Linked DNA regions of Massilia litorea. The protein of the gene in region 1 interacts with the protein of each later gene in a pairwise test. Links are inferred from orthologs where the notes say so. Each region holds a gene or a part of one and is shown on either strand. Other genes may lie near its edges.

Evidence for each region.
Region 2: the proteins of rlmB (region 1) and tsaE interact in binary tests that used the Escherichia coli proteins (3 or more experiments, as listed by UniProt). The link is inferred for Massilia litorea from one-to-one orthologs.

The regions. Positions count from the first base shown.
Region 1 is NZ_CP062941.1:4,542,342-4,557,508, forward strand. What follows is about bases 10,056-13,054. They hold rlmB (23S rRNA (guanosine(2251)-2'-O)-methyltransferase RlmB), read right to left. Parts: upstream 11,926-13,054; coding sequence 11,185-11,925; downstream 10,056-11,184. Other genes in these bases: LPB04_RS20365 (YceH family protein), read right to left, coding at 10,056-10,180; cysE (serine O-acetyltransferase), read right to left, coding at 10,188-10,925; LPB04_RS20380 (hypothetical protein), read right to left, coding at 11,922-12,527; rnr (ribonuclease R), read right to left, coding at 12,524-13,054. In the rest of the region: LPB04_RS20310 (DNA-3-methyladenine glycosylase family protein), read right to left, coding at 1-74; cysS (cysteine--tRNA ligase), read right to left, coding at 74-1,468; LPB04_RS20320 (peptidylprolyl isomerase), read left to right, coding at 1,737-2,348; LPB04_RS20325 (peptidylprolyl isomerase), read left to right, coding at 2,414-2,905; LPB04_RS20330 (UDP-2,3-diacylglucosamine diphosphatase), read left to right, coding at 2,951-3,715; LPB04_RS20335 (NHL repeat-containing protein), read right to left, coding at 3,716-5,935; LPB04_RS20340 (hypothetical protein), read right to left, coding at 5,967-6,509; LPB04_RS20345 (GntR family transcriptional regulator), read left to right, coding at 6,508-6,876; LPB04_RS20350 (ABC transporter ATP-binding protein), read left to right, coding at 6,873-7,745; LPB04_RS20355 (ABC transporter permease subunit), read left to right, coding at 7,742-8,734; LPB04_RS20360 (hypothetical protein), read left to right, coding at 8,737-9,537; more of LPB04_RS20365, read right to left, coding at 9,497-10,055; more of rnr, read right to left, coding at 13,055-15,061. UniProt on the Escherichia coli protein: Specifically methylates the ribose of guanosine 2251 in 23S rRNA.
Region 2 is NZ_CP062941.1:2,082,472-2,097,617, reverse strand. What follows is about bases 9,989-12,966. They hold tsaE (tRNA (adenosine(37)-N6)-threonylcarbamoyltransferase complex ATPase subunit type 1 TsaE), read left to right. Parts: upstream 9,989-11,223; coding sequence 11,224-11,709; downstream 11,710-12,966. Other genes in these bases: LPB04_RS09325 (N-acetylmuramoyl-L-alanine amidase), read left to right, coding at 11,673-12,966; queG (tRNA epoxyqueuosine(34) reductase QueG), read right to left, coding at 10,087-11,169; LPB04_RS09340 (DUF3052 family protein), read left to right, coding at 9,989-10,092. Outside these bases: LPB04_RS09380 (efflux RND transporter permease subunit), read left to right, coding at 1-544; LPB04_RS09375 (hypothetical protein), read right to left, coding at 771-965; site-specific tyrosine recombinase XerD, read right to left, coding at 1,060-1,962; LPB04_RS09365 (methylated-DNA--[protein]-cysteine S-methyltransferase), read right to left, coding at 1,935-2,459; LPB04_RS09360 (EAL domain-containing protein), read left to right, coding at 2,581-5,469; LPB04_RS09355 (TRAP transporter substrate-binding protein), read right to left, coding at 5,846-6,838; LPB04_RS09350 (sensor histidine kinase), read left to right, coding at 6,948-8,939; LPB04_RS09345 (response regulator transcription factor), read left to right, coding at 8,960-9,541; more of LPB04_RS09340, read left to right, coding at 9,712-9,988; more of LPB04_RS09325, read left to right, coding at 12,967-13,100; LPB04_RS09320 (D-hexose-6-phosphate mutarotase), read left to right, coding at 13,159-13,962; LPB04_RS09315 (carbonic anhydrase), read right to left, coding at 14,195-15,146. UniProt on the Escherichia coli protein: Required for the formation of a threonylcarbamoyl group on adenosine at position 37 (t(6)A37) in tRNAs that read codons beginning with adenine.

The DNA.
Region 1 (15,167 bases):
TTCGCCTCGGCCCAGTACGCGGGCACCTCGAGTTCCGGCGTGCCGTTGCCGCCGTTGTCCTTTTCCGCTGCCATCATGCGCGACGCCAGTTCGTCGTCCCGTCCGGTTTGTCTTCCAGGATGATCCCGGCGGCCAGCAGCTCGGCGCGGATGCCGTCCGCTTCCGCGAAATTGCGCGCCTTCTTGGCGGCGGCACGGGCCGCGATCAGGTCGGCGATCTCGGCTTCGCCGAGGCCGCCCTGCCCGCTGCCGGCACGCAGGAATTCCTGCGGCGCACGCTGCAGCAGGCCGAGCACGCCGGCCAGGGCTTTCAGCTGGCGCGCCGTCGCGACCGACTTTGTGCGGTTGACTTCGCCTGCCAGGTCGAACAGCTCGGCCACGGCCAGCGGCGTGTTGAAATCGTCGTCCATCGCTTCGCGGAAACGGCGGGCATGGGCCTCGCTCCAGTCGACGGCGGGCGTCTCGCTACCGAGGTCGACATCGCCGAGGGCCGTGTACAGGCGCGTGAGCGCACCCTTGGCGTCGTCGATGTGCACGTCCGAATAGTTCAGCGGGCTGCGGTAGTGGGCGCGCACGATGAAGAAGCGGATGACTTCGGCATCGTATTTCTTGAGGACGTCGCGGATCGTGAAGAAATTGCCCAGGGACTTGGACATCTTCTCGTTATCGACGCGGACGAAACCGTTGTGCACCCAGTAGTTCACCATCGGCACGCCGAAGGCGCCTTCGCTCTGGGCGATCTCGTTTTCGTGGTGCGGGAATTGCAGGTCCTGGCCGCCGCCGTGGATGTCGAAGTGTTCGCCCAGGTGCGCGCAGGACATGGCCGAGCACTCGATGTGCCAGCCCGGACGGCCGCGGCCCCATTTCGAATCCCATTTCGCTTCCGCGGGTTCGGATTCCTTGGCCGCTTTCCACAGAACGAAATCGAGCGGGTCGCGCTTGCCGGTGTTGACGTCGACGCGTTCGCCGGCACGCAGGTCGTCGAGCGACTTGCCCGACAGCTTGCCGTAGTTCGGGAAGCTGCGCACCGCGTAGTTGACGTCGCCGTCCTCGCCCTGGTAGGCCAGGCCCTTCTCTTCGAGCTTTTCGATGATCGCCAGCATGCCGGGCACGTGCTCGGTTGCGCGCGGAACGACGCTCGCCGGCAGCATGTTCAGCGCGGCGAAGTCTTCGTCCATGTACTGGGTAAACCGCGTGACGAGCGAGGACAGCGTCTCGCCGTTCTCGACCGCGCGCTTGATAATCTTGTCGTCGATGTCCGTGATGTTGCGCACGTACTTGACCTCATACCCCGATTCCATGAGCCAGCGATAGATGACGTCGAAGGCCATCATCATGCGCGCGTGGCCGACGTGGCAGTAGTCGTAGACGGTCATGCCGCAGACATACATGCCGACCTTGCCGGCCTCCATCGGGACGAATACCTGTTTCTCGCGCGCCAGCGTGTTGTAGATCTTTAATTGGCTCATGGGTGGTGATGTTTCGAGAGGGGATCGGAAGCCCGGAGCAATACGAATCCCGAGCGCGTTCGCTATACAGCGCGCGCCGGGATTCGCTCTTGCGTCGGGACCGTCAGCCCTCTTTGTTGTTCTTGGATACCAAATTCTTTTGATAGAATGAGACGTTCTGCGCAAAGTATAGCATTGATAAAAACCCGGCTGGCCGCATATGGCTCAGGTTTATTTTTCTGCAAAAGACTTGACAGGCCTTGCGCCACGTCCACCGAGGAGACGCCCCATGCACGCACAAAAACAATCCCGCCGCGCCCTTCTGACGCACCTGGCCGCGGCCGCGCTGGCGATCGGCTTTGCCGGCCACGCCTTCGCCGCCGACAATCCGCAGGTGGCGATCAAGACGACGATGGGCGAGATCGTGGTCGAACTCGACGCCGAACACGCGCCGAAGAGCACGGCGAACTTCATGCAATACGTAAAGTCCGGTTTTTACAAGGGTACGGTCTTCCACCGCGTGATCGACGGCTTCATGATCCAGGCCGGCGGCTATACCGAGAAACTGGTCGACAAGCCTGGCGTGCGCAAGCCGATCCCGAGCGAGTCGAAGAACGGCCTCTCGAACAAGCCCTACACGCTGGCCATGGCGCGTACCGACAACCCGAATTCGGCGACCTCGCAGTTCTTTATCAACGTCAACGATAATGCCGGCCTCGATTATCCGGGCCAGGACGGCTACGGCTATACCGTGTTCGGGCGCGTGGTGAAGGGGCAGGAAACGGTCGACAAGATCAAGGGCGTGATGGTCGACGACATGCGCGGCATGCAGAATGTACCGGTGACACCGATCGTGATCCAGTCCACCACCGTCCTCGGTGGCGATCGGCTTGTAAAGTGAGTCCTTAAATAAGCTGTAAAATACCGGTCTTGCATTCTTCTTCAACAAATAGAACAGGATTACCCATGACCTCCGTACTGCTGACCACCAACAAGGGCAACATCACCATCGAACTCGACGCCGAGAAAGCGCCGAAGACCGTTGCCAACTTCCTGGACTACGTGAACAAGGGTCACTTCAGCAACACGATCTTCCACCGCGTGATCAAGGACTTCATGATCCAGGGCGGCGGTTTCGAGCCAGGCATGAAGCAGAAGCCGACCGACGCGACCGTCGAGAACGAAGGCAAGAACGGCCTGAAGAACGACAAGTACACCGTCGCCATGGCCCGCACCTCGGCCCCGCATTCGGCATCGGCCCAGTTCTTCATCAACACCAAGAACAACGACTTCCTGAACTACCCGGGCCAGGACGGCTGGGGCTATGCCGTCTTCGGCAAGGTCACCGCGGGCACTGAAGTCGTCGACGAGCTGAACAAGGTCGCCACGTCGCGTGCCGGCATGCACGCGGACGTGCCGGTCGAGCCGATCATCATCGAAAAAGCCGAAGTCATCTAATTAGTACCGTCTAGTACCACCCCTCGCGCGGGAGAAAGTTTTAATATGTCCACTCCCGCGCGCACGGCCGCGCTTTTCATTTCCGACCTGCACCTGCAGGAATCCCATCCGCTGACGGCAGAAGCCTTCTTCCGCTTCCTCGACGAGCAGGCGGCGCATGCGGACCAGCTCTATCTCCTTGGCGACATCTTCGAATACTGGGCCGGCGACGACGACCTGGACACGCCCTTCCACGCGCGCGTGATCGCAGCCCTGCGGGCGCTGGCCGATCGTGGTGTGGAAGTGTTCTGGATGGCGGGCAACCGCGACTTTCTCGTCGGCGCCGGTTTTGCGCAAGCGGCCGGCTTGCGGCTGCTGGACGAACCGCACGTGGCCACGATAGCCGGCCAGCGCATCGCCCTCGTGCACGGCGATGCCGAATGCACGCTCGATATCAAGTACATGGAATTTCGCGCGACGGTGCGCAATCAAGCCTGGCAGGAACAGTTCCTGGCCATGCCGCTGGCCCAGCGCAAGGCGATCATCGCCGGCCTGCGCGAAGGCAGCCGCGAAGCGCATACGACCAAGTCCTACGAGATCATGGATGTCACGCCCGCTGCGATCGACGCCCTGTTCGAGACCCTTGGGGTCGAGGTGCTGATCCACGGCCATACCCACCGCCCTGCCCTGCACCTGCATGGCGGCAAGCGCCGCTACGTGCTGCCCGACTGGGAGCTGGATGTCCAGCCGCCGCGTGGCGGCTGGATCGCCGTCGATGACCATGGCTCGGTAACGAGACATGGCATCGACGGCTCGCCCGTCCTGTCCTGATTACAGGCTGGACTGCAGCAGCGCGTAGCGCGTCATGCCGTACAGCTTGCCGCCCAGGACCGCGACGGCGCCGATGTCGGCATTGCCCCAGCCGTAGGTCGGCGACGACACCACACCTGCCGGGCTGATCTTGCGCACGCTGCCCTGGCCGCTGAGGTACAGGTTGCCCGCGTCGTCGATCGCCATGTGGTCGATTTCATAGAAACCGAGGGTAGCGACGCCCACCGCACCGTCGATATTGCCGGTTTCATTGAACGGCGTGCCAGCGAAGACGCTCAACACACCCGCGGTCGAGTACTTGTAGACGGCTGCCGTGGCGGTATCGGCAATGTAGATATTGCCGGCGGCGTCGACGACGACCGATTGCGGCGTGAACTTGACGCCGGTACGGGCAGGGAACAGGGCCGCGATCTGCGCCGTGTTGACCAGCACGGTGCGCGCGCCGGCCGGGGTAACGCGGATCACTTCGCCTGAGTTGGTACCGGTCACGACCACTGCGTTGCCGCTCGGCTCGACCGCGAGGTTGACTGCCTTGATCGAGGCATCCGGGGTCGTCACCTCGTTGTTCAGGATGCGGCGCACGCCATCCGTTTGCGCGATCCACAGGCTGCCATCCTTGCCGGCCGCGATGCGTTGCGGCGTGTTGAAGGTTGCCGTCGCCAGCGCGCCGTTGTCGTTGCCCGGCGTGCCAGCCTTGCCGCCAACCGTCGTCACGAAGCCTGCCGGCGTTGCCTTGCGCACCACGTGGCCGGCCGGGTCGACCGAGTACAGGTTGCCGTCGCTACCAGCGGCCAGCGAGCTGAAGGAGCCGAAACGTGCAGCAATGCCTGGACCGTCGACGCTGGCGCGCAGCGCCGGGGTGGATTTCACGGTGCTTACCGCGCCGGTCAGGCTGACCTTGCGCAGGATTTCCTGGCCACTGTCGACGACGATCAGGTCGGTACCGTCGAAGGTAATCGACAACAGGGTACTGAAGGACGCTGCGGCGCCTTGTCCATCCACACTGGCGCGGTTGTCGTTGCCGGCCAGGGTCGTCACGACGCCTGCGCCGGTCACTTTGCGCACCTTCGCCAGGTCGGTCACATACATGTCGCCGTTCGCGAAGGTCATGCCGGTGATGGCGCGGAAGCGTGCATTCGCGCCGGTACCGTCTTCGTACGACAAGCCGCTCAGTTTGCCGACAAACAGGACCAGCGCGCCATTGACGTCTTTCCAGATACGGTTGTTCGAGTCCGAGAAGAACAGGCCACCGTCCGGGGCGCGTGCGACCCGTTGCAGGGTGATCGTCGCCGACGGATCCGGTTGTGGGTAGGTACGGGTGGTCACCACGCCGGCTGCGCTCACGAGGCGCACGGCAGGCTGCGAAGTCTGGGAGTCGATCACGATGACGCCGCCGGCGCCGTCGGAGACGAGCGAGCCCGGGCGTTCGAAGCGGGCAGCGGTGCCGGTCGCATTGACCTGGCCCATGCTGGCCGTTGCCACGTTCTTGCAGACGACCGTGCCGCCGCCGGCGAGGGTCGAGACCGTGCCGTCCGGCGCGACTTTACGAATTTCGCCGTTGCAGCCGTCGGACAGGAACAGGTTGCCCTGTGCATCGACGACGGCGCCGCCGGCGCCGCCCAGCCAGAATTGGGCTGCGGCAGCTGCGCCGTCGGCCGTACCCGGCTTGCCGGTGCCGCCGGCGAAGGTGGAGATCTGCTGGCTGGCCTTGTCCAGCTTCAGCACGCTGTGCGGACCCGCGTCGAGCACGTACACGTTGCCGTTGGCGTCGGCGGTGACGGCGAGCGGTTCCTTCAGTGCGGTCGACAGGCCGGCGACCTGGCCCGCCACCTGGTTACCCAGGACCGGCGCGCAGGCGATGGTCGCATTGTTGAGGTTGGCGTTGATCGTGCCCGAACCGTTGCCGACCTGGCAGGTATAACCCGCAGGCGCGATCGCCTCGATGTTGTAGCTGGCACCGGCATTGAGCTTGGTGTCGAGGGTGAACGCGCCGTTGGAGGCAATGATCTTCTTCTCGCCACCGTTGGAGACGGTGACCGGCGTGCCGGCTGCCAGGCCGTACACGGTGCCGCCCAGCGTGTACTGGGTTGCAGGCGTGGTCGGGTTCGTGCCGCCGGTCGATCCGCCGCCGCCGCCGCCGCCGCCCCCGCCTCCGCCGCAACCAGCCAGTAATACGACCAGGGCCGTGGCAACTGCAAATTCAAATCGTTTGAGTTTCAATTTATTCTCCTTGAGCACTTATTGGGGCGAACTACACCGTTCGCCTATGCGACACGCAATGTGATGATGCAAAAAATACAAGAAATTTTGATAATTGATTTTCACACATTTTTCTCAACAGCGGCGCTCGATACGATTCATGCTGGAAACGTACCCAAATGAGATGAAACAATTTCCCTGCGGGGATAACGAAGCCTAACTGTTTCCTAAACGAACCTTTTGAAGCAGATTCATGTGCATATTGGGGGTAGCCTGCCAGCCTGCGTGCTGGTGCCATTTGTAACAGTTCGTTAGTTTTTAACAAGAAATTTTCTCTATCATGTCGGCATGCGCGAGCCATGAGCGCGCCGCACAGCCTGATGGGCACGGCCGGGTTGTGCGTCGAGCACTGTCGCGTTCGGCTTGCCATGCGCTTTGCGCCGTTCAGTGCCGCTTTTTTGCAGTTCATCGCATTCCGGTTTCGCCGAAAAGTGCTGGTGTCATACTTCACTACAACACCACCGCATTCGATCAACACAGGAGCCAGAGATGATTGAGCATGCTGCAGCAGCCGAGCGACAGGGAGGCCATCCATGAACATCGGCTGGAACGACAACGCACCCATTTACCGCCAGCTGAAGGACCGGGTCATCGATATGATGCTCGACGGCATCCTGAAGGCCGGCGACGCCCTGCCCTCGGTTCGCCAGATCGCGGCCGAGTACCAACTGAACCCGATCACCGTTTCCAAGGCATACCAGGAACTGGTGGACGAAAACCTAGTAGAAAAACGAAGGGGGATTGGCATGTACGTGACTGAAGGAGCGAGCGAGAAACTGCTTGCAAGCGAACGCGAGCGCTTCCTGCGCGAAGAGTGGCCGGCCATGGTGGAACGCATCCGCCTGCTGGGCCTGAACGTCGAACAGCTGCTGCACACCACGCAGCCGGGAGGTTCAGCATGAGCGCCGTGATTTCCGCCCGTGGCCTGACCAAGCGCTACGGCAAGCAGACCGCCATCGACGGCATCGATTTCGATATCCCGGCCGGACGCATCGTCGGGCTGATCGGCCCCAACGGTTCGGGCAAGACCACGACCCTGAAGGCGGCGCTCGGCCTGATCCCCTTCGACGGCGAACTGACGGTCATGGGCAAGGATCCGCGCACCCAGCGCGACGCCCTGATGCAGGACGTGTGCTTCATCGCCGACGTCGCCATCCTGCCGCGCTGGCTGCGCGTGATGGACGCGATCGACTTCGTGGCCGGCGTCCATCCGCGCTTCGACCGCTCGCGGGCCGAAAAATACATCGCCAACACCCGCCTGCGTCCGACCATGAAGGTCAAGGAAATGTCGAAGGGCATGATCGTCCAGCTGCACCTGGCCCTGGTGATGGCGATCGACGCCAAGCTGCTCGTGCTCGACGAGCCGACCCTGGGCCTCGACATCATCTACCGCAAGCAGTTCTACCAGAACCTGCTGGAAGACTATTTTGACGAGAACAAGACCATCATCATCACCACGCACCAGGTCGAGGAAGTCGAGCACATCCTGACCGACCTGCTGTTCATCCGCGACGGCAAGATCGTGCTGGCCGCCTCGATGGACGAAGTCGGCGAGCGCTATGTCGAAGTGATGGTGGCGGCCGACAAGGTGAATGCCGCCAACGCGCTGCAGCCGCTCGACCAGCGCACCGTGTTCGGCAAGAACGTGATGCTGTTCGACTCGGCCCGCGCCGGCGGCGTCTCGCGCGCCCAGCTCTCGGCCCTCGGCGAAACGCGCAATCCGAGCGTCGCCGACCTGTTCGTGGCAACCATGAAAGGAACCTACGCATGAATACGATGAAATGGCTGCTCCGCCGCGAGTTCTGGGAGCACAAGGGAGGGTTTGTCTGGGCGCCGCTGATTGCCGCGATCATCATGGTGGTGCTGGTGGGCGGCGTGCTCGGCTACGGCGTCGCAAGCGGCAAGATGGCCGCCGACAACGTCAGCATCCGGGTCGACGGCGAGGAAGTACACCACACCTCGATCGCGAACGTCATGACGAGCGAGAAGCGTGCCGAGGTGGCGAGCATGGCCGCGAATAACTACATCGCCGTCGGCGCGCCGATCTTCGTCGTGTTGCCGGTCGTGGCCTTCTTCTACTGCCTGGCCGCGCTCTACGACGACCGGCGCGACCGCAGCATCCTGTTCTGGAAGTCGCTGCCGATCTCGGACGCCGATACCGTGCTGTCGAAGCTGGTCACGGTCCTGGTGGTGGCGCCCATGATCACGATCGGCGTGGCGACCGCCGCGGCGCTGGCGATCTGGTTCCTCGGAGCGCTTGCGGCAAGCCATCTCGGGATCAGCCTGTTCGGCCCGGTGCTGACCAACGTGAATTTCTACCTCGCACCGCTGTACCTGGTCGGCATGGTGCCGGTCTACATCCTGTGGGCGCTGCCGACTGCCGGCTGGCTGCTGCTGGTGTCGAGCTGGGCCAAATCGAAGGTCTTCCTGTGGGCCGTCGGCGTGCCGCTGATCACCGCCGTGCTGCTGAAGTGGCTCGAATACCTGATCGCGATGACCTACCAGGGGCCGGCCCTCAACATCGGCCATGCCGTCCAAAAGGTGCTGGAGGCGATCCTGCTCGGCTTGATTCCCGGAACCTGGTTCATGAACGCCGGCGGCGACCTGCCGATGCCGACCCATCAAGGCGTCGACATGATGACGATGCTCGCCTACTCATGGTCGACGCTGTCCAAGCCTGAACTCTGGGCTGGCGTGCTGGCCGGCGTGGCGATGATCTTCGCGGCGATCCGCCTGCGCCGCTGGCGCGACGAGGGTTAAGCATGCGGCGCACATTGCTTGCATGTGCGCTCGGCTCCCTGCTCCTCTGCGGCCCGGCCGCGGCGGTGCCAGGGGTCGATGAGCCCTCGACGATCCACGTCAACGCCCTGCGTCATCCGGAGCTGCGCAAGTACAAGGCGATCCTGGCAGGCCTCGACAGCTTTGAGCGGCACCATGCGCTGGCCCCGAACATTCCTGCGCTGCGTTTCCGGATCGAAGCACGCCATGATTCCGGGCTGCCCGAACAGCCGACCGTACGCATCGAACGCGAGCACGATTTCATCCTGCCGCTGGCGCTCGACACCAGTAACCGCTTCACGGTGCCCCGCAGCGAAGCGGCGCTCGACGCCGGGGGCGAACTGGTGCTGAACCAGAAGCGCAAGGACTATCGGATCGTGCCGGAGGTGCGTACGCCCGGCTTGCCGGACAATATGCGGCGTCTGGGCGACCTGCGCCTGGAATGCAAGGTCACGGTTGCGATCGCGAAGGAAGAAATTCCCCTGTTCTGGGTGCTGACACTGAACAGCGTGCTGTTGAACCGGGACTGGTGCAACTTTTTCTCGGAAAAGGAACGCCGCGCAGGGTTCCGCTTTAATACCGAGACATCGATCCTCGCAGCCACGTTGCGCGAAGGTGGGCGCAGCATGGTACTGGAGACCGGAAAAAAACACTTCCTCGTAGGCCTGAGCGACGCCGAATGGAGCGACGAGGCGCTGGTGGAACTGGAATTCGGCACGGCCCCGCCCGCCTCGCCCGCGGCGCCTACTGGAACTGCTGGCGAAACGCCTCGAACTGCGCCTTGAGCTCTTCAAGTTCGGCGCGCACTGCGGCGACTTCCTCTTCCAGCTGGCCGATGCGGGAGGATGGCGCCGCCGGGGCGGCGGCGCTGCCGAATGCCGAGTCGTCGCGGGCGGTGGAGATCTCGCCGCCCAGCAGCTGGCCGTAGCGCGATTCCTTGGTGCCGGGCGCGCGCTCCAGTTTCGCCACCAGCGGCGGATATTTATCGATCAGGAACTGCAGCGTCGCCTCGACGTCGGCCACCGACTTGAACTCGTGCAGGCGGCCGGTGCGGGTGCGGATCTCGCCGGCGGTCTGCAGGCCGCGCAGCATCAGCACGGTCAGGACCGCCACCTTGTCCTGCTCGAGCGTCCATTTGATGCGCATCCGGTGCTCGTATTTCGTGACCCGGGCGCCGGCGGCGCTGATGCCGCTCACCAGGCGCCGCTCGATCAGGCGCTGCAGGGTGTCCTGCACCGTGTCTTCGGACAGCTGCATCACCGGATCGCGGCTCGACAATTGATTGCAGCCATTCACGATGGCGTTGAGCGACATCGGATAATTGTCCGGCGTGAGCGCCTCTTTTTCGGCCAGCACGGCCAGCACGCGGATCTCGAACGGGTCGAGCACGGGCGCCGTACCGACGCCGGCGATTGTTTCTTCAGTCATGGCTTCCTTAATCGACGAGCCGGTTCAGTTCGGCTGAATCGAGTTTATCACCCTCGAGCATGTTCGGGCAGGCGATGCCGGCCGCCTTGATGGTGGCCGTCAGGCGTTCGAGCTGCTCGTCCTGGCGCGCCACGTGATCGATCAGGCCGCGCAGGGCTTTCGAAACGGGATCGTCTCCGTTCGCCGCGACGCCGTAGGCCGCGAACATGCGCGCGCTGCGCGACTGGTCTTCCTTGCGGATGATGTGGGCCGGGTTGCCGACCGCGGTGGCGCCTGCCGGGACCGGTTTCACCACCACGGCATTCGAGCCGACTTTCGCAAATTCCCCTACCGTGAACGCGCCCAGCACCTGGGCACCGGCGCCGACGATCACGCCGCGCTCGAGCGTCGGATGGCGCTTGGTGCCGGCCACCAGCGTGGTGCCGCCGAGGGTGACACCCTGGTAGATGGTGCAGTCGTCGCCGACGACGGCGGTTTCGCCGATGACCACGCCGAAGCCATGGTCGATGAAGACGCGCCGGCCGATGGTCGCGCCGGGGTGGATTTCGATGCCGGTAATGACGCGCGCGAGGTAGGAAATGAAGCGGCCGAGCCACTTCAGGTTCAGGTTCCAGCAGGCATGCGCCCAGTTGTGCAGGACGATCGCGTGCAGGCCTGGATAGCAGGTCAGCACTTCCCAGCCGTTACGGGCGGCCGGGTCGCGTTCGATGATGCTCTTGATATCTTCGCGCAACGAGGAAAACATAATAAGTACAGAAGGAAAACAGGGGCAAATGGTAGCTTATACGGCTACACATTGCTTGGGAGGGGGTCAATTTGGAGGGATTGCCCGCGACGGCGGGCGTGGCCGTTGCCGGCGCATGCGTTGTGCGCTGATACGCGTGGGCTCAAGAGCCCACCCTACGTTACGCGACAGCCAGCGACTGTTGTGCACCGTAGGGTGGGCTCTTGAGCCCACGCGTCAAACAGTGCTTGCAACGAGGCTAAGGATTTAGCACCGGCTTTCAGACATTGATACCGCGCTGGCGGCGCGCTTCGTACAGGCAGACGCCCGAGGCGACCGAGACGTTCAGGCTCTCGACCGAGCCGAACATCGGGATGCTGACCAGCAGGTCGCAGGTCTCACGCGTCAGGCGGCGCATGCCCTCGCCTTCGGAACCCATCACCAGCGCCGTCGGGCCGGTGAAGTCGGCTTCGTACAGGCCCTTGTCGGCGTCGTCGGACGTGCCGATCAGCCAGATGCCGCGGTCCTTCAGCTCGCGCATGGTGCGCGCCAGGTTCGTCACCGTGATGTAGGGAACCGTCTCGGCAGCGCCGCTGGCGACCTTGGCGGCGGTGGCGTTCAGACCGACCGCGCGGTCCTTCGGCACGATGACCGCGTGCGCGCCGACGCCGTCGGCCACGCGCAGGCAGGCGCCCAGGTTGTGCGGATCGGTGATGCCGTCGAGGATCAGCAGCAGCGGCGGACCTTCGATTGCATCGAGCAGCTCGTCAAGGTTGCGCGCCAGCGCCAGCTGGCTGGCGAAGGCGATCACGCCCTGGTGCCGGCGGGTGCCGACGATCTTGTCGAGGCGCGCGGCCTCGACCGGCATGACGCGCACGCCCGCCTCTTTCGCGTTGGCGATCAGGGCCTTCATGCGGGCGTCGTTGCGCTCGGCATCGACGAAAATTTCTTCCACCGACTGCGCCTCATGGCGCAGGCGCGAGGTCACGGCGTGGAAGCCGAAAATCATTTTATTCTTCATGCGTTACTTTTCTTCTTGCTGCTCGTTTTGGATGGTGCACTCGCCGTCTTGGCGGCGGGCTTGGTGGCGACACTCTTTTTGGCGACACTCTTTTTGGCGACGCTCTTTTTTGCTGCCGGGGCGGGCACGGCAGCTTCCACTGCCGGCGCTGCTTCGACCTTGACGGCACGGGCGCGGCGCGGCTTGGCTGGCGCCTCATCCGCTACGGCGACCGGCGCCACGGCTTCGGCTGCCTTGGTGCGGCGTGCGCGTTTCGGTGCTGCTTCGGGCTCGGCCTGAACGACAGCAACTGCCTCGACCGGCGCCTCGGCGACTGCCTTGGCTTTGCGCGGACGCTTGGCGGCAACCGGCGCAGCTGCAGGCTCAGGTGCCGGCGCCTGCTCCAGGACCGGCTGCGGCGCTACCACGGCGCCCATGTCGAGCGCGGCCGGCAGTTTGCGCGAACGGCGGGCGGGCTTCGCTTGCGCGGCATCGGCGATCGGCTCAGCGGCTTGCACCGCTGGCTGCTCCACCGGGGCCGGTGCAGCATTCGCCAGCTCGCGCGCGGCGGCGCGTTCCTTGCGCTCCTTGCGCGAACGCTTGGATTTACCGCCGCCCGTCACCTCGACGCCGTTGGCGGCAGCGTCGAATTGTGGCTGGGCTGGGCTCTGGTCCTGCTCTTGCTCTTGCCCGGCTTGCGGCAGTTGCGCCGCAGCTCGCGTGCTGCCGCGCGCTCCTTGCGTCCGCGGCGCGAACGCTTCGAGCGGCTGCCCTTGCCTTCTTCGGCCAGGGCATTGCCGCCCTGGCGCGCCGCCGGCGCTGCCGCTGCTGCCGGCTGCGCGTTCGCACCGCGATTGCGGTCCGACTTGTTCTCGCCACGACGGCTTGAGCCGCCCTGCTCGCGTTGCTGCACAGGCGCCGCGCCGGCATTGGCGTCCTGCGCCAGCACCAGGTCGATCTTGCGTGCTTCCAGGTCGACCTTGGCCACCTGCACGGTGACGCGGTCGGTCAGGCCGAAGGTTTTACCCGTACGCTCGCCGCGCAGCAGGTGGCGCGCTTCGTCGTACTGGAAATAATCTTCGCCCAGGCCCGTCACGTGGACCAGGCCTTCGACATACAGCTCGTCGAGCTGGACGAAGATGCCGAAGGTCGTCACGCCGGCGACGATGCCGGTGAAGGACTCGCCCAGCTTGTCCTGCATGAAGTAACACTTGAGCCAGTTCTCGACGTCGCGCGACGCCTCGTCGGCGCGGCGCTCGTTGGCCGAGCAGTGCACGCCGAGCGCGTCCCAGATCGTCAGGTCCTTCTCGTCCTTGGCCTTGCCTTCGGCCTTGTCTTTCGCCTTCTGCTTGCGCGTGGCGTTCGACACGTTCGTGTTCAGCTTGGCGAGGTCGATTCCTTTCGGCTCGTATTTCTTGCCCGCCAGCACGGCCTTGATGGCGCGGTGGGTCAGCAGGTCGGGATAACGGCGGATCGGGCTGGTGAAGTGGGCATAGGCCTCGTAGGCCAGGCCGAAGTGGCCGACGTTGTCCGGGCTGTAGACGGCTTGCTGCATCGAACGCAGCAGCATGGTCTGCAGCAGGGTCGCGTCCGGACGCTCCTTGATCTCGCGCATCAGGGCTGCGTAATCGCTCGCCTGCGGCTTCAGGCCGCCGCCCAGGTTCAGGCCCGTCATCTTGAGGAAGGTACGCAGCTGGTTCAGCTTTTCCTCGGTCGGCGTGGCGTGGATGCGGAAGGTGCCCGGGTGCTTGTGGCGGATCAGCAGGTCGGCGGCGCAGACGTTCGCGGCCAGCATGCACTCTTCAATCAGGCGGTGCGCATCGTTGCGGGTGCGCGGGATGATCTTTTCGATCTTGCCCATCGCATTGCAGACGATATAGGTCTCGGTCGTCTCGAAATCGATGGCGCCGCGCTCCTGGCGTGCCGCCAGCAGGGCATGGAACACGCCGTTCAGGTTCTGCAGGTGCGGCACGATGGCCGGACGGCGGCCCGCCTCTTCGCCGCGCGGATCCTTGAGGATATCGGCGACCTGGTTATAGGTCAGGCGCGCGGCCGAGTGGATCACGGCCGGATAGAACTGGTAGGCCTGCACGACGCCATCGCTGCTGACGACCATGTCGCAGACCAGGCTCAGGCGGTCGACCGCCGGGTTCAGCGAACACAGGCCGTTCGACAGCTTTTCCGGCAGCATCGGGATCACGCGGCGCGGGAAATAGACCGAGGTGCTGCGCTCAATGGCGTCGACATCCAGGCCGTCGTTCGGCTTCACATAGTGGCTGACGTCGGCGATGGCGACCAGCAGGCGGAAGCCGTTCTCGCGGCCGATCTTGACCGGCTCGCAATACACGGCATCGTCGAAGTCGCGTGCGTCTTCGCCGTCGATCGTCACCAGCGGCACGTCGCGCAGGTCGACGCGGTCGGCCAGGTCGGCATCGACCACTTCGTTCGGCAGCTTGTTCGCCTGCTTGAGCGCGTTCGGCGAGAACACGTGCGGCACGCCGAACTTGCGCACGGCGATCTCGATTTCCATGCCCGGGTCGTCCAGTTCGCCGAGCACTTCGACGATGCGGCCGGTCGGCTGCTGGAAGCGGGCCGGCTGCTCGATCAGCTCGACGCTGACGACCTGGCCGGCCTTCGCCTTGCCCGGCGAGCCGGCGACCAGGATGTCCTGGTTCATGCGCTGGTCTTCGGGAGAGACGACCCAGACGCCGCCTTCGTTCAGCAGGCGCCCGATGACATGGGTATTGGCGCGTTCGACGACTTCGACGATCGTGCCTTCCAGGCGCCCGCGGCGGTCGGTACCGGTGACTTTCGCCAGCACGCGGTCGCCATGCAGCACTTTCTGCATTTCCTTATCGTTCAGGAACAGGTCGTTGCCCGGCTCGTCGGGGATGACGAAGCCGAAGCCGTCGCGGTGGGCGCTGACCTTGCCGGCGATGAAGCCGCTCTGGTCTGCCAGAGAATAAGTGCCGTTGCCGCCGCTGCGGATCTGGCCATCGCGTTCCATCGCATTCAGGCGGCGGCCGAGGACTTCTTCGGCGGCGCTCTTGACGTTCAGGGCACGTGCGAGCGTGGTCGCATCGAGCGACGTGCCTGCATCACGGAACACGCCGAGAATTTCCTCTCGGCTAGGAATAGTATGAGTAGGTTGCTTCAAATCGTTTTCTTGAATTTCTTATTAATGAGGTTCCGGACCGGCCGGCACCCTGGTTGGATTGACACCTTGTCAGGCGTAGTGTAACGGAGGACGACAGGATTCGCCT
Region 2 (15,146 bases), 2.5 Mb from region 1 along the record:
GATCGCGATCATCTTCATCTACCTGGTGCTCGCTTCGCAGTTCGGCTCCTTCCTGCAGCCGATCGCCATCATGATGTCGCTGCCGATGTCGCTCATCGGCGTGCTGCTGGCGCTGCTGGCCACGGGCAGCACCCTGAACGTGTTCTCGGTGATCGGTGTCGTGATGCTGATGGGTTTAGTCACCAAGAATGCGATCCTGCTGGTCGACTTCGCGAACCACGGCCAGCGCGAAGGCAAGGCGCAGTTCGCGGCGATCCTGGAAGCGGGACAGGTGCGCCTGCGCCCGATCCTGATGACGACGCTGGCAATGATCTTCGGCATGCTGCCGATGGCGATCGGCGCCGGCGACGGTGGCGAAACGCAGGCGCCGATGGGACGGGCGGTGATCGGCGGGGTGATTACCTCGACGCTGCTCACCCTGGTGGTGGTGCCGGTGGCCTACAGTTATCTGGACAATATCGGCAAGCGGGCACGCCGCTGGTTTGCCAAGGGGCACGAACATGTGGCCGAGGCCGCACCTGTCATCGCGAAGGAAAGCGCGTAGGGAATGCCCGGGATGCTTGAGTCACCCCCGGGCCGCCGCGTAACGTAGGGGTGGGCGAGGCCAATGGCCTCGCCTACGGTTTCATCGGGCTCCCCGATCCCACGCGTGAACGCGCCGCAGTAACGTAGGGTGGGCTCTCCGAGCCCACGCGTGAACGCGCCGCAGTGTCAGCTTCATTCGAAGCCAATACTGCGGCGCGTTATCGTATCAACATGTACAAAATCGACTACGGCGTCTGCGTCTCCTGCGCATCCGCATTCACCTCAGTATCGCCCTCGGCATCGTTCGACGCCTCCTCCGTCATCCCTTCCCCCTGCGGATGGTTCTTCGCTTCTGCTTTCCGCTTGGCTTTTTCTTCCGCCTTGCGTTTCTTTTCCAGTTCCCGTTGCCGCTTCTCATAACTGAAGTTGGTTTTGGCCATGATCACCTCTTATGCTCTGACTTGAATGGATGTAGAGCGCGGAACGCTCCCGGTGCGCGACTATTATGCGCCAGATAAGCTTTCAAGTTTTGAATTAACCACGTGGATGGTGCTGTGCATGCAGATGCTTCAGGCGTTCGCGCGCAACATGGGTGTAGATCTGTGTGGTGGAAATGTCGGAGTGTCCCAGAAGCAGTTGCACCACGCGCAAGTCGGCGCCGTGGTTGAGCAAATGGGTGGCAAAGGCATGGCGCAGCGTGTGCGGCGACAGCGGCGCGCGGATGCCGGCTTTGACAGCATGCTTCTTGATCACGACCCAGAACATCTGGCGCGTCATTGGCCCGCCGCGGCTGGTCACGAACAGGGCGTCGTCGACCTGCCCGTTCAGAATGATGCCGCGCGCATCCTTCAAATAACGCTCGAGCCAGGCACGCGCTTCGCCGCCGAACGGCACCAGCCGTGTCTTCGCGCCTTTACCCGTGACCCGCAACACGCCATCGTTCAAGCTGAGTTCGACAATTTTCAGGGCCACCAGTTCCGACACCCGCAGTCCGCTCGCATACATGAGTTCGAGCATCGTGCGCTCGCGCAGGCCGAGCGGCGTGGCGACGTCGGGCGCGGCCAATAATGCCTCGACTTGCGCTTCGGAGAGCGTATGCACGAAGCGCGTCGGCTGGCGCGCGGTGGCCATCTTCAGGCAGGGGTCCTCGGCTACCTGGTTACGCCGCAGCGCCAGCGCATAGAAACGTTTTAAGACCGACAGCCGCCGGTTCGCCGTGCTCGGCTTGGTGTCGGGATGGCGCTCTGCGAAATAACTGGCCAGGTCTTCGGGGCCGGCGCCGAGCAGGCCGCGGCCGGGGCGTTTGACGCCGAGCCAGGTCGAGAACATGCGCATGTCGCGCCGGTAAGCGTCGAGCGAGTTCTTCGCCAGGCCCTGCTCGAGCCAGAGCGTGTCGCAGAACTCGTCGATCAGTCCCAGATCGCCTGCTGCTGCCATGGAGATGCGGTCGCGCCTTCGTGGCGCAGCAGCCAGCGTTTCACCGACAGGTGAAAGCCGTTTTCGTCGTCGTTGTTCGAAAAGCCGCCAAGGCCGCCGGCGGCGGTCACGCGGTGGCAGGGAATGACGAGCGGGAACCAGTTGGCGCCGCAGGCCTGGCCGACCGCGCGCGGGGCCGAGCCGATATTCTTGGCGATCCTGCCGTAGGTCAGCACCGAGCCGCGCGGGATGGCGCTGATCGCGTCCCACACGCGTTTCTGGAAGGCGCTGCCGGCCTCGAACAGCGGCAGATCGAAGCGGAAATCGGGGTCCGCCAGGTAACGCTCGACCTGCAGCGCGGCCTGCTCGGCCACGGCATCCTGGGCGTCTTTCTCGTGGAAACGCGGCTGCAAATAGACGAGCTCGCGCACCCGTTGATCCTCGGTGCGGATGCCGATCGCGCCGAACGGGGCCGCCACGATGGCGGAAAACAGCTCGCTGCCTTGTTGTGTAGTCATCGCCACAGTTTACTCCTCGCGCGCCGCGCTTACCAAACTTTTTCGCTGGGGAAATTGCCTGTCCGTGGCGGCCGGCTGAGCCGAAAAAGGCTATGCTGGCCTCATACGTGACAGGATCCCCATGCCGCCCGCGAAACGCATTCTGGCCCTTCTGTTCCTGCTTGCCTGCCTGGCCCAGGCGGGCGCCGCGCCGCAGGCGCCGCTGCGGGTCGGAATTTATCAGAATGCGCCGAAAGTGTTCATGAACGAGGACGGCGGCGCCTCCGGCATCCTGGTCGACCTGTTGCGCGAAATGGCCAGCGCCGAACACTGGCCGCTCGAATTCGTCGCCTGCGAATGGCAGGCCTGCCTGGACGCGCTGGACGCGGGCCGGATCGACCTGCTGCCCGACATGGCCTGGTCCGACGAACGCGCCCACCGCTATGCCTTTCACCAGGTGCCGGTGCTGCACAGCTGGTCGCAGATCTATGCGCGTCCCGGCAGCGCGATCCGTTCCCTGCTCGATTTGAAAGGCCGCCGCGTGGCCGTGCTGGCCGGCTCGGTGCAGGCGCAAGTGCTCCCTGGCGTGCTGGCCGGGTATGGCGCGGTGCTGGTGCCGGTCGTCTCGCTCGAGCAGGGCTTCGCGATGGTCGGCAATGACCAGGCCGATGTCGTGGCCGCGAACCACTATTATGGCGAGGCCAGCGCGAAGGCGCACGGGCTCGAGGCCACGCCGGTCGTGTTCAATCCGGCGCGCCTGTATTACGCTGCCATGCCCGGGCGCCAGCCGGCGGTGCTGGACGCCATCGACCGCCACCTGGGCGCCTGGCGCGCCGACCCGGACTCGGTGTATTTCGCCTCGCTGCGCCGCTGGCAGGCGGCCGGGCCGGCGCCCGCGGTACCGCCGGCTTTGCTGTGGACCCTGGCCGCGACCATCGGCCTGCTGCTCTCCGCGCTGGCCGTGGCGAGCTGGCTGCGCACCGAGGTCGCGGCGCGCACGCGCGCGCTGCGCGACAACGAGCGCAAACTCTCGACCATCCTCGACAGCGTCGATAGCCTCATCTACATCAAGGATGCCCAGTCGCGCTTCCAGTACGTGAACGGCGCCCTGTGCCGCCTGCTGAACCGGCCGGCGGCCGCCATCCTGGGCAAGACCGATGCCGACCTGTTCGGTCCCGAGCAGGCCAGGATGACGCGCGCCGGCGACCTCGCCGTCATCGAGGGGCACGAGCGTTACGTGGCGGAGGAGTGCCTCAACGGCAAGCTTTACCTGACCACCAAAATCCCGCTGGTGCACGACGAGGAAGTCCACGCGCTGTGCGGCATCACTACCGACATCACACCGCGCAAGCAGGCCGAGGAATCGCTGCGCATCGCCGCCACCGTGTTCCAGTCGGCCGAAGGCATGTGCGTGCTCACGCCCGATGCGATCATTGTCGAAGCCAACCAGGCCTTCGGCACGCTCAACGGCTGCCCGGCGTCGGAACTGGCCGGCGCGCCCTTCCCGCCGTTCTCGCTGGAGAGCGACGGCGACGACTACCGCGAACGGATGTGGGACAGCGTGCGCTACGAGCAGTCGTGGCAGGGCGAAGTCTGGACCCGGCGCCGCGACGGCGAGCGCTATCCGGCCTGGCTGACGGTCAGCGCCGTGCGCGATGCAAACGGCGTACTGACCAATTTCGTCTGCACCCAGTCCGACATCAGCGCGCGCAAGCAGGCTGACGAGAAAATCGTCCAGCTGGCCTATTACGATTCGCTGACCGGCCTGCCGAACCGGCGCCTGCTCTACGACCGGGTCACGGGTTGCCTCGGCCGGCACGGGCGCCAGGACCACGTGGGCGCCCTGCTGTTCCTCGACATGGACAATTTCAAGGACCTCAACGACAGCCGCGGCCATGTCGTCGGCGACCAGCTGCTGCAGCAGGTCGCCGCGCGCCTGCTGGCCTGCGTGGGCGCGAGCGACACCGTGGCGCGCCTGGGCGGCGACGAATTCGTGATCCTGCTCGACGCGCTCGGTCCGGACGAGCCGCAAGCGCGGCAGCATGCCGAGGCCGTGGGCGAAAAAATCCTCGTGGCCCTGCGCGAACCGTTCGAGGTCGGGGGCGCCGTGCACCACGCCAGCTGCAGCATCGGCGTCACCTTTAGCACCGGCCACGAAGACAGGCTGGACGACCTGATGCGGCGCGGCGACCTGGCGATGTACGAGGCCAAGCGCCAGGGCCGCAACACGCTGCGCTTGTTCCATCCGTCGATGGAACACGAGGTGACCTACCGCACCGAGATCGAGACGGAGCTGCGCGCGGCGCTGCTCGATTCGCAGTTCGTGCTGCACTACCAGGGCCAGGTCGACGGCGACGGCCTGCTCACCGGCGCCGAAGCGCTGGTGCGCTGGCAGCATCCGACGCGCGGCCTGGTGGGCCCCGCCGGCTTCATCGCCATCGCCGAGACCTCGGGCCTGATCCTGCCCCTGGGCCGCTGGGTGCTGCGCACCGCCTGCGAGCAGCTGGCGCTCTGGTCGGCCTCGGCGGCCACGGCCCACTTCACGATCGCCGTGAACGTCAGCGTGCGCCAGTTCCTGCAGCGGGATTTCGTGGAAGAGACGCTCGCCATCGTGCGCGAAAGCGGCATCGATCCGGCCTGCCTGAAACTGGAATTGACCGAGACCCTGATGATCGAAGGCGTCGAGGAAACGATCGGCAAGATGCATGCCCTGCGCGAACACGGCATCTGCTTCTCGCTCGACGATTTCGGTACGGGGTATTCGTCGCTGAGCTACCTGAAGCGGCTGCCGCTCGACCAATTGAAGATCGACCAGAGTTTCGTGCGCGATGTGCTGGACGACCCGAACGACGCCTCGATCGCGCGCAGCGTGGTTGCGCTGGGCAAATCCTTAGGCTTGAAAATCATCGCCGAAGGGGTCGAGACCGAAGCCCAGCGCAACTTTCTGGCGGGGATCGGGTGCGATCACTGGCAGGGGTATTTATTCAGCAGGCCGGTGGATGCCAGAACGCTGGAGGAGCTGGCAGCCTGAAAATATACCTACGTTACGCCACTGCCAGGTGTTATAGCAAACTGACGGGTGTTCACGAAACCCCAGGCGAAAAAAAAGCGCACCCTTGGGTGCGCTCCAATCATCAGGCACGTCCCGGTCGTTTGGCAGTGCCAACGACTTCTGTCGAACGTGTGTCTCCTCTCATGATCTCCGGTATGGACTACCGTGCTTTTTCTGCCCCTCCAAAGACTGTGTCCGGGTTGCCTGCACCGCTTTGGTGCCGCAGCGCCCAATCATAACGCAACTGTGCCAACGAAGAATAGTTTTTTATATACGGTTTTCGCAAATGCACCACAGTCGAGGCGCCCGTGTCACGACAGCCCTCGCGACACCATTCTTACTGACCGAAGCGTCATTATTTCTCCGCTGTTTGTCGGGCAATTGCATCAATTAAATCCTTGCCGATGCGACGCTCCATCTGGCGGTGCACCGGCAGCAGCGCGGCGCGCCATTTCTCCTGTTCCTGGGGCGTCAGGTAGTAGATCGTGGTCTTGCCCGCCTTGCGGATCGCCTCCAGAGCGCGGTCGTTGTCGCGCTGGGCGATCGTTTTTTCGAACGCGGTCGCGTCGCGCATCGCGCGTTCGAGCGCGGCGCGCACGTCGGTCGGCAATCCGTCCCAGAACTTGCGGTTGACGATCACCGCGTAGCCGAGATAACCGTGGTTCGACACCGTCAGGTGCTTCTGCACCAGGTGCATGCGCTGGGTGTACATGTTCGAGGGCGGATTCTCGGTACCGTCGACCACACCCGTCTCGAGCGCCTGGTAGGCTTCCGAGAAGGCCATCACCTGGGGCCGGGCACCGAGGGCGCGCATCTGGGCGTCGAGCACGGTCGAGGACTGGATGCGCATGCGCAGGCCGCGGAAGTCGAGCGGCACGTGCAGCGGCCGGTTGGCCGACATCAGCTTGAAGCCATTGTCCCAATAGGCCAGGCCGGTGATGCCTTTCGACTGCAGCTTACCGAGCAGGTCGCGCCCGATCGGGCCCTCGGTGACGGCGTACAGCGCCGCCTTCGAGGGGAAGATATACGGCAGGTCGAACGCTTCGAACTCCTTCACGCCGAGCGGGCCGAACTTGGCCAGCGAGGGCGCCAGCATCTGGACAGCACCCAGCTGCAGGGCTTCGAGCTCCTCCTTGTCCTTGTAGAGCTGGCTGTTCGGATACACTTCCACCTTGACCCGGCCGCGCGTGAACTGTTCGGCCAGCAGTTTGAAACGTTCGGCGGCCTGCCCTTTCGGGGTGTCGGGCGCGACCACGTGGCTGAACCTGATGACGATCGGGGCCTGGGCCCAGGCGACATTGAGAGAGGCGACAAAGGCCAGGACCGCGGCCAGGAATTTGATGGTCATGCGTCGATCGAAAAAGATGAAATAAGCAAGGCGCCTGGCGCGGACCGCGGTTGCGTTGCCACGACAGAAGTCCACAATAGCATCGCACAAGAAAACCTTCCACTATCCCATGAATAACCCGTTTTCCCTGCGCCGCCGCGCCAACCTGGCCCGTCCCTGGCGCTGGCTGGTGCCGGTCCTGCTGGTGCTGCTGTTTCTCGCCGTCCTGTTCTGGCTGCCCTGGCAGGCGCGCCAGATGGAAAGCAACGAGCGCCAGGAACAACTGATCGCCGACACGCTGTGGGTCGAGCAGACCCTGCGCTTCGAACTCGCGCGCAGCGAGGAAGCGCTGGCCACGCTCGGCACCGACCTGGCCGACAAGCCGCCCGCGCCCGCCGTGCTGCAGGCGCGCCTGGCGCAACTGTTCAAGAACGGTCCGGAACTGCGCCGCGTGTTGTGGCTGGGGCCGAACGGCGAGGTGCTGGCGCGCCATGGGGCCGACCCGGCCGGCGGCGCGCCGGGCCTGAGCGAGACCCAGGAGATGGCGCGCCTGACACGGGCCGGACGCTACACCGAGCCCTACGGCGCCACCTCGCACATGCAGGGTTTACTGGACTATTACCTGCCGCTGTACCACGACGGCGCCTACGCCGGCAGCCTGATGGCGACCTACAGCCTGAAAACCCTGCTGAACGAAACCGTGCCCTGGTGGTTCGCCCAGGACAATGCCCTGTCCCTGCTCGACCGCAACGACGTCGCGGTGGCGGCGCGCGCCGACGGCGGCCCGGGGCGCGGGGTCTACACCCACCGCCGCGCGCTCGACCTGCCCGGCGCCTCGATCGTGCTCGCCACCGACAGCGTCAAGGGCGCGCCGCGCCTGCTGCCGAATTTACTCGTCGGCTCGGTGATCGTGCTGGCGCTCGGCTTGCTGTGGAGCCTGCTCACCCTGTGGCGCCACATCTCGCGCACGCTGGCGGCCGAGTCCGCGCTGCGCCAGCAGATGGCCTTCCGCACCGCGATGGAAAATTCGCTGATGACGGGCCTGCGCGCGCGCGACCTCGAGGGGCGCGTCACCTATGTCAACAAGGCCTTCTGCGAGATGGTCGGCCTGCCGCCGGAAGAGCTGGTAGGCAGGAAGCCGCCGATGCCCTACTGGGCGCCGGAAGCGCGCGGCGAATACGAGGAACGCTTCGCCGGCGTATTGGCCGGCACGATCACGCCGCAGTTCGAGACCGTGTTCCAGCGCTCGGATGGCGTCCGGGTGCCGGTGCTCGTGTTCGAGGCGCCATTGGTCGACAGCCGCGGCAACCAGACCGGCTGGATGAGTTCTATCCTCGACATCACCGACCGCAAGAAGGCCGAGGAACTCAATCGCCAGCAGCAGGAAAAGCTGGAAACGAGCGCGCGCCTGGCAACCATGGGCGAGATCTCGTCGATGCTGGCGCACGAGCTGAACCAGCCGCTGGCCGCCATTTCCAGCTACACGGCCGGCGCCCTGAATGTGCTCGAGCGCGCCGACAAGGGCGTGGCGATCGAGCCGACCCTGCTGCGGCGCGCGCTGGAGCAGGCGCGCCAGCAGGCCCAGCGCGCGGGACAGATCATCAAAAGCGTGCACGAATTCGTCAAGAAGAGCGAGCCGCAGCGCGAGACGGTCGATATCTACAGCGTGGTCGACGGCGTGCGCGCCTTGATCGAACTGCAGGCGCGCAAGTGGTATGTCGCCCTCCAGATCGAGCTGCCGGCGCGGCTGCCGCCGGTCTCGGCCGACCGCGTGATGCTCGAGCAGGTGCTGCTGAACCTGACGCGCAACGGCGTCGAGGCGATGGCGGACGTGGCACCCGAGCAGCGCATCCTGCGCATCACGGCCAGCGCCGACGCGGCTCAGGTATCCGTTTCCGTGATCGACAAGGGCCATGGCATCGCACCCGACGTGGCCGAGCGCCTGTTCTCTCCCTTCTTCTCGACCAAGGCCGAGGGCATGGGCATGGGACTGTCGATCTGCCGTACGGCGATCGAGTTCCACGGCGGCACGCTGACCCATGCGCCGAACCCGGGCGGCGGTACCGTCTTCACCTTCAGCCTGCCGCGGCCCTCCGCCGCCCCGCCGGCCGAGCTACAATGACGGCAACCAGGAGACCCCCGATGCTGCATATTGTCGACGACGAAGACGTGATCCGCGATGCCCTCGCCTGGCTGGCGCAGTCGCGCGGACTCGCGGTGCGCGGCTATGCCGGCGGCCAGGCCTTCCTCGACAGTGTCGGGGAGCCCGACCCGGAGGGCGACTGCGTGCTGCTCGATGTGCGCATGCCCGACATGAACGGCATCGCCGTGTTCGACCAGATCATCAGCCGCGGCTGGCTGGCGCGGATGCCCGTCATCTTCCTCACCGGCCACGGCGACGTGCCGATGGCGGTCGATTCGCTCAAGCGCGGCGCCTTCGATTTCTTCGAAAAGCCCTTCAACGACAACGACCTGATGGACCGCGTCGACCAGGCCCTGGCCGCGGCCCGCAACGCCGCCAGCGCCGCCCGCGTGCAGGCGCGCCTGGCGACCCTGTCGGCCCGCGAACGCGAAGTGCTCGACCTGATTTTGGCCGGCAAGATGAACAAGGTCGTGGCCGACGAACTCGGCATCAGCATGCGGACGGTCGAGGTGCACCGGGCGCACATCTTCGACAAGATGCAGGTCAAGACGGCGGTGGAGCTGGCGGGCTTGCTGAAGTAGTTCCCTTTTGGTTCCCTTCTCCCACACCACAACTCAGCCACGACTTCCGGTCACAAATGAGCGCGCACAGGACGTGCCGAACGCCGTCCCGTTTTGTCGATCGCTTGTAAAATCCACATTGAACGCGTCGCTGCTTGCGCCCGTGACGCCAACTTCTTTAGGGAAAGCAGATGAACGAAAAGACAGTTGCAGATCGCATGTTCCTGCGCAACGCGAAATCGATGCTGATCATGAACGGCAGCGTCCACCCGACGGTCGTGGCGCAGTTTCCGCAAGAGCTGGTCAAGGAAGGCGATGGCCCCTTCGACGTGATCATGATGTTCTGCATGAACCGCAAGGACCTCGAGCAATTCCTGCCGCAGGCCAAAGAACGGCTGAGCGACAAGGGTTCGCTCTGGATCGCTTACCTGAAGCAGACGGCCTCGAAAGCCACCGATATCAATCGCGACTCGATCAACGCTTATCTGAAGGAAAACGGGATCACCGCCGTGGCGATGATCTCGATCGATGGCGACTGGTCGGCCATGCGCGCCAAGCGCATCGAACTATGATGCGTGTTGCAGCAGCGCCCATTCGACGTGTTCGCGCACCAGCGCGGACGGGTGCGTTGCGCGCGCCTGCAGTGCCGCCACGATGAGCGGATCGCCGCGGCGCCCCTGCGCGGCATTGCCCAGCCCCACCGCCAGGTTGCGCAGCCAGCGCTCGTGGCCGATGCGCCGGATCGGACTGCCTTCCATACGGCGGTTGAATTCCTCTTCTTCCCACGCGAACAGTTCCAGCATGCTGGCGTCGCCGAGACCATTTCGTTCGTCGAAATCCGGCACCGTCGCCCGTTGCGCGAACTTGTTCCAGGGGCAGGCCAGCTGGCAATCGTCGCAGCCGTAGATGCGATTCCCGATCAGGCCGCGCAGCTCGACCGGAATGCTCCCCTTCAGTTCGATCGTCAGGTAAGAGATGCAGCGCCGCGCGTCGAGCCGGCCAGGGCCGAGGATGGCCTGGGTAGGACAGAGGTCGATACAGTTGCTGCAGGCGCCGCAGTGACTGCTCGTCGGCGCATCGACCGGCAGTGGTAAATCGACCAGGATCTCGCCGATAAAAAAGGTCGAGCCGGCATCGCGCGAGAGCAGCAGCGTGTGCTTGCCGCGCCAGCCCAGGCCCGCCTTTTCTGCCAGCGGCAATTCCATCACCGGTGCCGAATCCGTAAACACCCGGTAGCCATATTCGCCGATCTCGCCCTTCACGCGCTCGGCCAGCTGGGCCAGGCGGTTGCGCAGCACCTTGTGGTAATCGCGGCCGCGCGCATACATCGACACCACGGCGGCGCCCGGCTCCAGCTGGCGCGCCAGCTCGCGCTCGCGCCAGCCCTCCTGCAGCGGCAGATAATCCATGCGCGCCACGATCGCGCGCACCGTTCCCGGCACCAGTTCGGCCGGCCGGGCGCGCTTCATGCCGTGGCTTGCCATATAATCCATCTCGCCGTGATGACCCGCCGCCAGCCAGGCAGTCAGCCCTTCTTCGGCGTGCGCGAGGTCGACGTCGGCGATGCGGACGTCGGCAAAGCCGAGTTCGCGTCCCCAGGCCTTGATGGCACGGGTCAGTTCCTGCAGATCGGGGAGTTGAATGGACATTCGGTCAAGGACAATCACGGCACCAGCGCGCCACCAAACCTACCATTTTAATTGATGCAGCACTTCACAGCCTACCTGCCGGACGAATCGGCGACCCTTCTCCTTGGCGCCGCCCTGGCCCGGGCCGTCGTTCCGGGCCTCGTCATCTACCTGCACGGCGACCTCGGCGCCGGCAAGACGGCGCTCACGCGCGCGCTGATCCAGGCGGCCGGGCACCAGGGCACCGTCAAAAGCCCGACCTATACCTTGTCGGAACCGTATCGGGTGCAGCTGGACGGCCAGCCCGCCAACATCATCCACTACGACCTGTACCGCATGTCCAGTCCGGAGGAATTCCTGGATGCGGGCTTTCGCGAAGACTTCGACGGCAAGAACATCTGCATCGTCGAGTGGCCGGAAAAGGGCGAGCCGGTGTTGCCGCCACCCGACGTCCGGGTGTCGCTCGAGGTCCACGGGGTCGGACGTGCTGTAGAATTGCAGGCGTTGTCTCCACAGGGCCTGCTATGTCTCGACCGCCTCTCCTTCGCCCCGCCTCCGTGACCTCCCCTGCGCGCCGCCGTACCGTGCTCAAAGCCGGCGGCACGCTGCTGCTGTCGGTGATCGCCCCGCTGCCCGCATATGCGGCGCAGATTCTCGCCGTGCGCGTCTGGCCGGCCGACGACTACACGCGCGTCACGCTGGAAAACGACACCAACCTGAAGGCCGAGCACTTCCTGGTGCCCGATCCGCCGCGCCTGGTAGTCGACATCGACGGCCTGCAACTGAACGACACCCTGAAAAGCCTGGTGGCGAAAATCGAGTCGAACGACCCGTACATCAAGCAGGTACGCGTCGGCCAGAACCGCCCGAACGTGGTGCGCCTGGTGTTCGACCTGAAGGAAGAAGTCAAGCCGCAGGTGTTCACGCTGGCCCCGGTCGCGGAGTATAAACACCGCCTGATCTTCGACCTGTATCCGGTACGCGAAGCCGATCCGATCGCGGCCCTGATCGACAAGGGAGAATGGTCGCCCGGCGACGGCACGGCCACCGCGGTGCCGGCCGTACCGGTGCCGCCCGCGCAGCCGGTAGCGCCCGATCCGGTGGCGCGCCTGGAAGCGGAAATCGCCGCCATGAGCGGCAACGCGGCACCGCGCGCTACTCAGCCAATGCAGCCGACGCCGGCGCCGGCGCCGGCGCCCGGCAAGCCTGCGAATAAACCGCCGCTCCCTGCGAACAACGTGGTGCGGATGGTGACGATCGCGCTCGACCCCGGCCACGGCGGCGAGGACCCGGGCGCGATCGGCGCCACCGGCACGCGCGAAAAGGACATCGTGCTGGCGGTGGCGAAAAAACTGAAAACGCGCCTGGAAGCGCTGCCGAACACGCGCGTGATGCTGACCCGCGACGGCGACTATTTCGTCCCGCTCGGCACGCGCGTGGAAAAGGCAAGAAAGGTGCAGGCCGACCTGTTCGTCTCGATCCACGCCGACGCCTTCATCGAGCAGCGCGCACGCGGCTCGTCCGTTTTCGTGCTCTCCGAAAAAGGCGCCAGCTCGACCGCCGCACGCTGGCTCGCGACCGACCAGAACAAGGCCGACATGATCGGCGGCGTGAACCTCGCCAAGCATGACCGCCAGCTGGCCAGCGTGCTGTTCGACCTGTCGACGACGGCCCAGATCAACGACAGTTTAAAACTCGGCAAGGCGGTGCTGGGCGAGATCGGCGGCATCAACCGGCTGCACAAGGCGGCCGTCGAGCAGGCCGGATTCGCGGTGCTGAAAGCCCCGGACATTCCGTCGATCCTGGTCGAGACGGCCTTCATTTCGAATCCGGAAGAGGAAGCGAAGCTGAAGGACGACGACTACCAGGAGCAGCTGGCGAACGCCATCACCAAGGGCATCAAGCGTTATTTCTCGGCGAATCCGCCGATGGCGAAGAGCCGCATGACGTAAGGCCGCATTCCGGGCCGCCATGGCATACTACGCGGCCCAGATCCGTCAGGTTTTAGACATGAACCATCTCGATGCCGCCGTCTCCACCACCTTCGGCCAATTGCCGGCCCTGCTGCTCACTTCTCCCGACGGCGCGCAGGCGAACGTCACGCTGTACGGCGCCCACCTGATTTCCTGGCGCGGCGCCGACGGGCGCGAGCGCCTGTTCTGCAGCGCGAAGTCGGCGCTGGACGGCAGCAAGGCGATCCGCGGCGGGGTGCCGGTGATCTTCCCGCAATTCGCGGAACGCGGCAGCGGCATGCGCCACGGTTTTGCGCGGGTCAGCAACTGGCGCGTGCTCGACCAGGGTCTCGATGAGGGCTGGGCCTTTGCCGTGTTCGCGCTGGCGCCGTCGGACCTGGCGCCGCAGCATGCGCAAGCCTGGCCGCACGCGTTTGAATTGAGGCTGCGCATCGCGATCCGCGCCAACGAGCTGACGATGGCTTTTGAAGTGCGCAATACGGGCGCCACACCCTTCCCGTTCGCGGCGGCGCTGCATACCTATTTCCTCGTCGACGATGTGGGCAGCGTGCGCATCCTCGGCGTCGAGCGCGAGGAGCTGGCGATCAGCGACAAGTTCGACCGCGTGTACCAGGGCGTCGAGCCGCGCCTCGCCCTGGTCGATGGCGGGGTCGTGCTGACGCTGCGGCAGGATGGGTTTGCGGATGCGGTGGTGTGGAATCCGGGGCTTGAGGATGCGGCGGCGCTGGCGGATATGGCGGACGAAGAATACCGGCGCTTCGTGTGCATCGAGCCGGCGCGGCTGGAGGGGCTGGCCTTGCAGCCGGGTGAAGCCTGGGTAGGTGAATACCAGGTCAGCTGAACTCTGACCCGTAGGGTGGGCGGGTCTCCCGCCCACGCGTTCAACTGCACCGGCCGCGCATTGCGTGCACCGTAGGGTGGGCTCCCCGAGCCCACGCGTGATACGGACCGGCTCCGATGTCGTGCTCGACGATCTTGATGGCAGGTATTACGCGTGGGCACAAGTGCCCACCCTAGGTTACGCGGCTGCTTCGGCTCAACTGACCGGCATTACGGCATCGCCGGCTTTTCCTTTAATTCGATTCCTTGACCATCCGCCCGCCACTTTCCTGCAGCGGCCGCGCATTCAGCGGATACAGGCGCGAGAACAGCGCCATCTGCGCCGGCGACGCGGTCATCGGCTGCTTCATCACCAGCCACTGTACGTTCTCGGTGCAGGGCGGCGTGGTCAGCGAACCCATGTAGGTGTAGTACTCGCGCCGGTTCGGCAGCAGCTCGAGCGGGTCGAGGTCCACGCCCGGCGAACCGAGCTGCCCCTTCTCCAGGGGGATGTTGTTCCACACGGTCTGGATCGCCTCGTTCGGCTTGCCGCGCTCGAGCAGCACGGCGACGACCGCCAGCTGGCCGCCACGGCCGCGGTGCACGAGGTGCACCACCATCTCGGTGCCCTTGCCGTTGATGCGTTCTTCCGAGGGGCGGTGGAAGTGGAACTGCACCAGCTCGTAGCGCTCGACGCCGACCTGGATGAAACTGCCGCCGGCGACATTCACCTGCACCGTGTGGCCGTTGTCGATCTCAGTGAAGCTCGCGGGACGGTAGTCGAAATCGATCTCGTCGAGGTTGACCTTCATGCCGTCGCGGATGTCGATCGGCGACTGGCGGCTGCCCTTGCCGCACTGGGCCCAGGCCGGGTTGATCTTGCCCCAGTTTTCCGGGCCGAATTCGCCGTCGTAATCCCAATGGTTGCTGATCTTCGGCGCGGCCGCGATCGCCGCTTCCTTCTTGCGTTTGGCCTCGGCCGCCTTTTTCGCCTTGGCGGCCGCGGCCGCGCGCGCAGCCTGCCTGGCACGCATCTCGGCCAGGCGCTCGGCGATTTTCACGGACAGGTCGACTTGCGCATCGTCGTCGGGAGCGGAGACGGCGGCGGCGACCTTGTCGGCCGTGGCCGCGCTGGCCTTGGGCGGCTTTTCGACCAGGGACTTGTCGATCAGCGGCTTGTCGATCAAGGGTTTGGTGAGCGGCGCG